Regions from separate parts of the Streptomyces sp. NPDC018693 genome, predicted to be linked through region 1. Evidence: riboswitches for the same ligand, from Rfam matches in the RefSeq annotation. Region 1 holds a riboswitch; the other holds the start of a gene.
The links. A riboswitch is a leader RNA that binds a small molecule or an ion and turns the genes downstream of it on or off. The one in region 1 is predicted to bind thiamine pyrophosphate.
Positions count from the first base shown of each region.

Region 2: it holds a riboswitch for thiamine pyrophosphate, as region 1 does, so the genes downstream of both, thiC (phosphomethylpyrimidine synthase ThiC) here and thiO (glycine oxidase ThiO) in region 1, are expected to answer to the same signal.

Region 1 is NZ_JBIRZZ010000007.1:21,211-25,940, forward strand. It holds gene pknB (Stk1 family PASTA domain-containing Ser/Thr kinase) at 1-162, opposite strand, end outside; gene ACH5AC_RS19590 (thiazole synthase) at 326-1,120, opposite strand; gene thiS (sulfur carrier protein ThiS) at 1,123-1,323, opposite strand; gene thiO (glycine oxidase ThiO) at 1,320-2,477, opposite strand; TPP riboswitch at 2,475-2,586, opposite strand; gene ACH5AC_RS19605 (hypothetical protein) at 2,638-2,976, shown strand; gene ACH5AC_RS19610 (NAD(P)/FAD-dependent oxidoreductase) at 3,009-4,268, shown strand; gene ACH5AC_RS19615 (Rv2175c family DNA-binding protein) at 4,388-4,730, shown strand, end outside.
Region 2 is NZ_JBIRZZ010000002.1:225,647-230,376, reverse strand. It holds gene ACH5AC_RS05355 (IclR family transcriptional regulator) at 1-212, shown strand, start outside; gene ACH5AC_RS05350 (SsgA family sporulation/cell division regulator) at 320-766, shown strand; gene ACH5AC_RS05345 (YibE/F family protein) at 868-2,706, opposite strand; TPP riboswitch at 2,778-2,967, shown strand; gene thiC (phosphomethylpyrimidine synthase ThiC) at 2,960-4,730, shown strand, end outside.

The DNA.
Region 1 (4,730 bases):
GGCGAGCGAGGGATGCATCACCTTCAGCGCGAGCACACGGTCCAGGCGGGTGTCCACGGCCCGGTAGACCGTGGCCATCCCACCGACCGCGATCCGCGCGTCGACGCGATAACGACCGTCGAGCACCTGCCCGACGAGAGGGTCCTGAAGGGTCGTGTCCACGCAGGCGAGTCTACGAGCCACCACCGACACCCCCACCCCTCCCACCGAACCGGTCCAGGACTGCAGCCGACCTGTGACGTGTACCGCTGCCGCTGTGGGCAGTCGTTCCGCAGGGCGGAACGGGTGGGCACAGCCCACAGCGCAGGGCACCGCTAACAGGCGCTCAGAAGGCCGGCCTCTCAGGGTCCAACCGAGCCAGCCCCTCCGCAGGAGATGACGCCTCGGCGAAGTGACGCCGGGGAATCCGGCCCGCCCGGTACGCGAGCCGACCCGCCTCCACCGCCGAGCGCATCGCGTGAGCCATGAGCACAGGATCCTGCGCCCGCGTCACCGCCGACGCCAGCATCACCCCCGCACACCCCAGCTCCATCGCCAGCGCCGCATCCGACGCCGTACCGGCCCCCGCGTCCAGAATCACCGGCACACGCGCGTGCTCCACGATCAGCTGAAAGTTGTGCGGGTTGCGAATCCCGAGCCCGGACCCGATCGGCGACCCCAGCGGCATGATCGCCGCACACCCCACGTCCTCCAGCTTCCGCGCCAGCACAGGATCGTCGTTCGTGTACGGCAACACCGTGAACCCGTCGTCCACCAGCGTCTCCGCCGCGTCCAGCAGCTCGATCGGATCCGGCAGCAGCGTCCGCTCGTCGGCGATGACCTCCAGCTTCACCACATCGGTCCCGAGTGCCTCCCGGGCCAGCCGCGCGGTGAGCACGGCCTCCCCGGCCGTGAAGCACCCGGCGGTGTTCGGCAGCACCCGGATCCCGAGCCTGTCCAGCACGGACAGCACGGACCCGTGCACCGACGGGTCCACCCGCCGCATCGCCACCGTCGTCAGCTCCGTGCCGGAGGCGACCAGCGCCCGTTCCAGCACCTCCAGGCTCGGGGCACCGCCGGTGCCCATGATCAGGCGGGACGAGAGGGTCGTACCGCCGAGGACAAAGGGATCGTCGGCCATGGTCAGCCTCCTTGGACGGCGGTCAGGACTTCCACCCGGTCGCCCTCGGAGAGGGGCGTGGCGGGCCACTGCGCGCGGGGGACGACGGTTTCGTTGAGGGCGGCGGCCACCCCCGAGGGCGCCGCGGTCAGCTCCCGTACGACGGCGTCGAGCGCCGTCCCCGGGGCGACCTCGCGCCGCTCCCCGTTGACCGAGATGTTCATACGGGCTGCTCCAGGAGGGCGAAACGCTTCGGTGTGAAGGGCCGGGCCACATCGGGCAGTTCACCGGTGGCCAGCACCTGCCCCAGCGCGTCGCCGGTGACCGGCGTGAGCAGCACCCCGTTGCGGTAGTGCCCGGTGGCCAGCAGCAGCCCGTCCAGCTCGGTCGGGCCGAGCAGCGGCGCGTTGTCGGGGGAGCCGGGGCGCAGCCCCGCGCGGGTCTCCGTCAGCGGCAGCTCGGTGATCCCGGGCACCAGCTCGTGCGCGTCCCGCAGCAGCTGGTACACACCACCCGCGGTCACGGTGGTGTCCCAGCCCAGCTCCTCGCTGGTGGCCCCCACGACCAGCTCGCCGTCCTCCCGCGCCACGAGATAGACATGGCTGCCGCGCACCATGGCGCGCACGGTCCGGCTCAGGAACGGCGCGTGCCGCCGCGGCACGGACAGCCGCAGGACCTGCCCCTTCACCGGCCGTACCGGCGGCAGGACGTGGTCCGGGACCCCCGCGAGCCGCCCGCTGAGGCTGCCGGCGGCGAGCACGACCTGCCCGGCGCCCAGTTCGTCACCCGCGCGCGTGACGACGCCCGTGGCCCGCTCCCGTAGGACCGTGAGCCGCTCCGCCCACTGGCGGTGGAGGACCACGCCCGCCCGCTCGCACGCGGCCACCAGTGCCGCCGCCAGCCGTCGCGGGTCGATCTGGTGGTCGCCGTCCACCCGCAGCCCGCCGCGCACACCCGGTGCGAGCATCGGCTCCAGGCGTCGGCACTCCCGCCCGGACAGCCACTCGGAGTCCAGCCCCGACTGCCGTTGCAGGGCGTGCAGTTCGCGCAGATGGGCGCGGTCGTCGGCGTCCAGGGCGACGGACAGTGTGCCGCTCTGCCGGTAGCCGAGGTCCCGGCCGGTGAGGTCGGTCAGCTCGGCCGCGAACTCGGGGTAGCGGCGGGCCGAGGCGAGGTTCAGGCCGAGCAGGGTCTGCTCGCCGTAGTGCAGTTCGGTGACGGCGGCCAGCATCCCGGCCGCCACCTGGGCGGCCCCGCCGCCCGGTTCGGGGTCCACCACGGCGGTGGCGAGCCCGCGTTGGGCGGCCCGCCACGCTGTGACCAGGCCGATGATCCCGCCCCCGATGACAAGGACGTCTGACGTTCGCGTACGCGACATGGGCGTCCAGCCCCTCCCTTCGCCGGCATGACCCGGATCAGGTTCGTACGGTCGGAGGCCGCCAGCCTCCCTCTCAGCCCGGTGCGTCCGGGCTCCCGCGAGTGCTTTACGGTGGCCACCCTAGCCCGTGCCGTTTGCCTCAGTAAGGGACCCTTGGCCCATGGCTCGCTCGCTCGACGGACTGATCCTCGCCCCGGTCGCCGACCAAGCCCCAGGTCAGGTGGGCACCCGCACCCGCTTCGCGTACCACGAGGAGGGCGGCGAGATCTGGGCCGAGTACGCGGGCGGCGACGTCGTGCGCGGGCACCTGGTGGGTACCCGGGAGGGTGACCGGCTCGACTTCCGGTACGTCCAGCTCAAGACCGACGGGACGACGTCCTCCGGGCACTGTGTGTCGACGGTCGTGGAGCTGCCGGACGGGAGGGTGCGCCTGGAGGAGAGCTGGGCGTGGGAGTCCCAGGAGGGCAGCGGCACGAGCGTGGTGGAGCAGGTCGGCTGACTGATAATCAGTCAGTTGACTATGGTGATCGGGTGAGCGAGAAGAGCGCGCAGAGACGCGACGGCGGCAGGTCACCGGCGGCGCGGCAGGTAGTCGTCGTCGGCGCGGGCATGGCCGGGGTGCGGACCGCGGTCGCACTGCGCGAACGGGGCTTCACCGGCACGGTGACCCTGATCGGCGCGGAACCCCATCAGCCCTACGACCGTCCGCCGCTGTCCAAGGCCGTGCTGCTCGGCAAGGCCGAGGGCTCCGCCTTCGACGTGGACTTCGAGGGCCTCGGCGTCGAACTGGTCCTCGGCCGCGAGGTGACCGGGCTGCGCCCCGCCGACCACGAGGTGGACACCGAGGCCGGGCCGGTGCCGTACGACGTCCTCGTCGTCGCGACCGGCGCCGAGCCGATCCGGCTGCCGGGCGCCGAGGGCGTGCCCGGCGTGCACCTGCTGCGCACCCTGGACGACGCCGAGCGGCTGCGGCCCGTGCTCGCCCGACAGCACGACATCGTGGTCGTCGGCGCCGGCTGGATCGGCGCGGAGTTCGCCACCGCCGCGCGCGAGGCCGGCTGCTCGGTCACCGTCGTCGAGGCCGCCGACCGTCCGCTGGCCGGCGCGCTGCCCGCCGAGGTGGCCGCCCCGATGACCGCCTGGTACGCCGACAGCGGCACCGAGCTGCGCACCCACGCGCGCGTGCGGCGCGTCGAGCCCGGCGCGGTGGTCCTCGACGACGGCACCCGGCTGCCCGCCGGCGCGGTCGTGGTCGGCATCGGCGCCCGCCCCGCCACCGCCTGGCTCGTGGGCTCCGGCATCGAGCTGGGCGCCTGGGGCGAGGTCGTCGCCGACGACCGCCTGCGCACCTCCTTGCCCGACGTGTACGCGGTCGGCGACTGCGCCTCCTTCCCCTCGGGCAGGTACGGCGAACGCCTCCTCGTCCACCACTGGGACAACGCCCTCCAGGGCCCGCGCACGGTCGCCGCGAACATCCTCGGCGAACCCACCGGCGAGCCCCCCGCCCGCTACGACCCGGTCCCGTACTTCTGGTCGGAACAGTTCGGCCGCTTCGTGCAGTACGCCGGCCATCACGGTTCGGCCGACACCACCCTGTGGCGCGGCGACCCGACCGGCCCGGCCTGGAGCGTCTGCTGGCTGCGCGACGACCGCCTGGTCGCCCTCCTGGCGGTCGGCCGCCCCCGCGACCTGGCCCAGGGCCGCCGCCTGATCGAGGCGGGCACGCGGATGGACCCCGACCTGCTGACAGACCCGGGGCGCCCTCTGAAGAACGCGACTGCAACCCCCTGAGGGGCGCGGGGCTGTATCGATGTGCGGCTCCACCGCGTGGGCGCGACCAGCCCCGACGCCGCCGCACCCGAAAGGCAACCCGTCGCGCCCAGACCGGCAAACCGCCTACGCTGGACTCCGTGACCGAGATTGACACAAAGATCGACGCTCTCGTCCCCGCCTGGCTCACCCTCCCCGACATCGCGGAAATGCTTGACGTCGAGGTGACGCGTGTGCGGCAGCTGGTCAAGGAGGGCCAGCTCATCGCCGTACGCCGGGGCGAGAACCGCGCGCTGCACGTCCCCGCCGCCTTCATCGACGGGGACAAGGTCGTCAAGGGCCTGACCGGCACCCTGACGCTCCTGCGGGACGACGGCTTCACGGTCGAAGAGATGATCGAGTGGCTCTTCACCCCGGACCCGAGCCTGCCCGGCACCCCCGCGCAGGCCCTGAGCGAGAATCGCGGCACGGAGGTGAAGCGGC
Region 2 (4,730 bases), on a different contig from region 1:
GGACGCGGCGGATGGAGCCGGTGATCGAGCGCCAGGAGTACGCGCTGGGCACGGTGTGTGCCGCGATTCCCCTCACCGTGGGCACCACCGCGGCCACGATGGCACTCTCCCTGCCCCTCACCCAGGCCGACCGGCTGCTGCCGGCGGCCCAGCGGCTGCAGAGCGAGATCGGACGTCTGCTGGGGTCACTCGCCCTCTCTATCAGTATCTGAAAACTCACTCCTTGTGATCTGTGATGTACGTTCAGCAAGATTCGGGGCACTGTCAGGGGTACATTCCCGGCCAGTCCACGACACATGACGGGGTAAGGCGATAGGCGATGCGCGAGTCCGTACAGGCGGTACAGGCAGAGGTCATGATGAGCTTTCTCGTGTCCGAGGAGCTGTCATTCCGCATCCCGGTGGAGCTGGGCTACGAGGCCGCGGATCCCTACGCGGTGCGCCTCACCTTCCATCTGCCCGGTGACGCGCCGGTGACCTGGGCCTTCGCGCGTGAGCTGATGATCGACGGGGTGGGGCGGCCGTGCGGCGAGGGCGATGTACGGATCTCGCCCGCCGACGCGGACACGCTCGGCGAGATTCTGATCCGGCTTCAGGTCGGCGGCGACCAGGCGCTGTTCCGTGCTTCGGTGGCGCCCCTGGTTGCGTTCCTCGACCGCACCGACAAGCTGGTGCCGCTCGGCCAGGAGGGAGCCCTCGCCGACTTCGACGCCCACCTCGACGAAGCGCTGGGCCGGATCCTGGCGGAGGAACAGAGCGCCGGCTGAAGCGTTACGGCACCCGTGTGGCGTAACGCTTCAGCGTGGGCAGGGGGGATGCAGGAACGCTTCTCCCCGAGGCTGGGGCTCAGCGACGAAGCCTCCGGGCCTCAGCGCTTGCGCCGCCGTCCGCGGCCGACCCGCGGCGGAGTCGGGCCGTCGCCCGCCAGGGCCGGCGCCCCCGCCGCGGCCTGCCGCTCCGGGCGGTCGGCCGCGACGACGAGGGCGGCCAGCGCCGTGGTGACCGGCACCGAGGCGACCAGACCGATCGAACCCACCAGGGTGCGCACGATCTCCTCCGCCACCAGCTCGCTGTTGGCGACCGTGCCCACACTGCTCTGCGCGATCGAGAACAACAGCAGCAACGGCAGCGCGGCACCCGCGTAGGCGAGGACCAGGGTGTTGACCACGGACGCGATGTGGTCGCGGCCGATACGGGTACCGGCCCGGTACAGCCCGCGCCAGCCCATCGTCGGGTTCGCCTCGTGCAGCTCCCAGACCGCAGAGGTCTGGGTGACCGTCACATCGTCGAGGACACCGAGCGAGCCGATGATGATGCCCGCGAGCAGCAGACCGCTCATGTCGATCGACGGGTACAGCCCGTGGATCAGGCCGGTGTTGTCGTCGGTGTTGCCGGTGAGGGCGGCCCAGCTGTTGAACAGCGAGCCGAGAACGCCGATCAGCGACAGGGAGATCAACGTGCCGAGCACCGCCACGGACGTCCGGGCCGACAGGCCGTGGCACAGATACAGCGCGATCAGCATGATGATGCTCGCCCCCACCACCGCCACGATCAGCGGGTTGGAGCCCTGCAGGATCGCGGGCAGGACGAAGAAGTTCAGCACCAGGAAGCTGATGGCCAGCGAGACCAGCGCCATGACGCCCCGCAACCGCCCGACGACCACGACGGCGAGTGCGAAGATGCCGGCGAGGAGCGCCATCGGGAACCGGCGGTTGATGTCGGCCACCGAGTACTGCAGGTCCTCCGGCGCGGCGGGCTCGTAGGCGACCACGACCTTCTGGCCCTCGCTCAGCTGCCGTGACTGGTCCGGCTGCACGATCTCGGTGAACGTACGGCCCTTGTCCGGGCCGGTGTCGACCCTGATGGTCGCCTTCTTGCAGGTGCCGTTCGCCTGCTGCTGGGCGGAGGAGCCCTCGGCGGTGGAGGTGTCCCCGGTCGGGGTGTCCGCGGAGGCGTTGACGGCCTGGCAGCTCACCTTGACGACCTCGGTCACCGTGGCCTGCTGCGTCTGCCGGTCGAAGCCGACGCCGGTGCGCTCGTGCGGCGGGGCACCGCCGGGCCACAGCACCGCGAGCCCGACCAGCACGGCAGCGGCAAAGGGGATCAGGACGGCCGCGATGACCTTGCGCAGATGCTTGGAGACGGGGGCCGCCGGCCCGTGGCTGTGGCTGTGCCCGTGGGAGGGACCGTGCCCGTGGCCGCCGCCGGAACCCGAACCACGCCCGTCGCCGGGACCGCGCCCGTGCCCGCCGTGCCTGTCACCGGAACCGTGCCCGTGCCCGTGCCGGCCATGCTCGTCGCCGTATCCGTGCCCGTGTCCGTCGCCAGGTTCCTGCCCGCGGTCGCCGTACGTATCACCAGGCCCTGGCCCGTGCCCGCCATGTTCGCCGGCGGGACCTCGCCCGTACCCAGCGCGCTCCTCACCAGGGCCGGGTCCGGGACCGCCACGGGAGTCGGCTGGGTCGAACCCGCCGGCTGTCTCTCCCGGTCCTCGGCCGCCATAGCCCCCGTAGCCGCCGTAACCGCCCTCCTGCGGAGGCCCGGAGAAGTACCGGTCACCACCGTGCCCCAGGCGGGGCCCGCGGCCAGGAGCGCTGCCCGGGGCGGGACTCGGGCCGGGGCCGGAGCCGTTGCCACCGGAGTTTCCGGGACCGGGCTCGCGGGGCGGTTCCGGCGGCGGGTACGGGGGACGGTGTGTCGTGGTCACCGACCGATCATCGCAAGAACGACAGAGGCCCACTGTTCACCGCGCCACAAATGACGCTAGCGTGGAGGCACCTTTGCACACGCGGGAGCTCGGAGCACCGGGCTGAGAGGGCGCTGACCTCCGTCTTCGCGATGTTTCACGTGGAACGTCACCGGAATCGAGTGATGCCTCACACGGAACGTCGGCAGACGGTGACCGCTGCGTCGACCGCCGAACCTGTTACCGGGTAATGCCGGCGTAGGGAGTAGGTCTCATGGCCAACAAGGACGCACGCACGCCTGCCTCCGTTCAGGACGAGAAGTCCCAGGAGGCCGGGAAGTCCATCGGCTGGCACAAGGCGTACGTCGAGGGCGCTCGCCCCGACCTTCGGGTGCCGGTCCGGCAGGTGCACCTCACCAACGGGCAGTCGGTCACGCTGTACGACACATCGGGCCCGTACACCGATCCACTCGTCGACACGGACGTCCGCAGGGGCCTGGCACCGCTGCGGGAGAACTGGATCATCGCCCGCGGCGACACCGAGGAGTACGCGGGCCGCCCCGTCCGTCCCGAGGACGACGGGATCAAGCACACCTCGCCGCGCGGCGGTCTGCGCAATCTCGACGCGGTGTTCCCGGGGCGGCCACGGTTGCCGCGTCGCAGCCGTGACGGCCAGGCGGTCACACAGCTGGCGTATGCGCGCCGGGGCGAGATCACGCCGGAGATGGAGTTCGTGGCCATCAGGGAGAACGTTTCTCCCGAGGTGGTGCGTGAGGAGATCGCGGCGGGCCGGGCCGTGCTGCCCGCGAACGTCAACCACCCGGAGATCGAGCCGATGATCATCGGCAAGCGGTTCCTGGTGAAGGTCAACGCGAACATCGGCAACTCGGCGGTGACCTCCTCCATCGAGGAGGAGGTCGAGAAGATGACCTGGGCGACCCGCTGGGGCGCCGACACGGTCATGGACCTGTCCACCGGCCGCAACATCCACACCACCCGCGAGTGGGTGCTGCGCAACTCCCCCGTCCCCATCGGCACGGTGCCGCTCTACCAGGCGCTGGAGAAGGTCGACGGCAGGGCCGAGGAGCTGACCTGGGAGATCTACAAGGACACGGTCATCGAACAGGCCGAGCAGGGCGTGGACTACATGACGGTCCACGCGGGCGTGCGCCTGGCGTACGTACCGCTGACCGCCAACCGCAAGACCGGCATCGTCTCGCGCGGCGGTTCGATCATGGCGGCCTGGTGTCTGGCCCACCACAAGGAGAGCTTCCTCTACGAGAACTTCGAGGAACTCTGCGAGATCCTCGCGGCCTACGACGTCACCTACTCGCTGGGCGACGGCCTGCGCCCCGGTTCGATCGCGGACGCCAACGACGAAGCGCAGTTCGCGGAATTGCGCACGCTCGGGGAACTCAACCGGATCGCGAAGCGTTTCAACGTACAGACCATGATCGAGGGCCCGGGACATGTCCCGATGCACAAGATCAAGGAGAACATCGACCTTCAGCAGGAGATCTGTGATGAAGCTCCGTTCTATACGCTCGGCCCGCTGACGACGGACGTCGCGCCGGCGTACGACCACATCACCTCCGGCATCGGTGCCGCGATGATCGCCTGGTGGGGCACGGCCATGCTCTGCTACGTCACGCCCAAGGAGCACCTGGGCCTGCCCAACCGTGACGACGTCAAGACCGGCGTCATCACCTACAAGATCGCCGCCCACGCGGCCGACCTCGCCAAGGGGCATCCCGGAGCCCAGGAGTGGGACGACGCACTGTCCGACGCCCGCTTCGAGTTCCGCTGGGAGGACCAGTTCAACCTGGCCCTCGACCCGGACACGGCACGGGAGTTCCACGACGAGACACTGCCGGCCGAGCCCGCCAAGACGGCCCACTTCTGCTCGATGTGCGGGCCGAAGTTCTGCTCGATGAAGATCAGCAGAAGCATCACAGAGCAGTTCGGTGGTGGCCCGGACGCCACCCCGGAGGAGATCGAGGCCGGGATGCTGGAGAAGTCGAAGGAGTTCGCGGCCTTGGGCAACC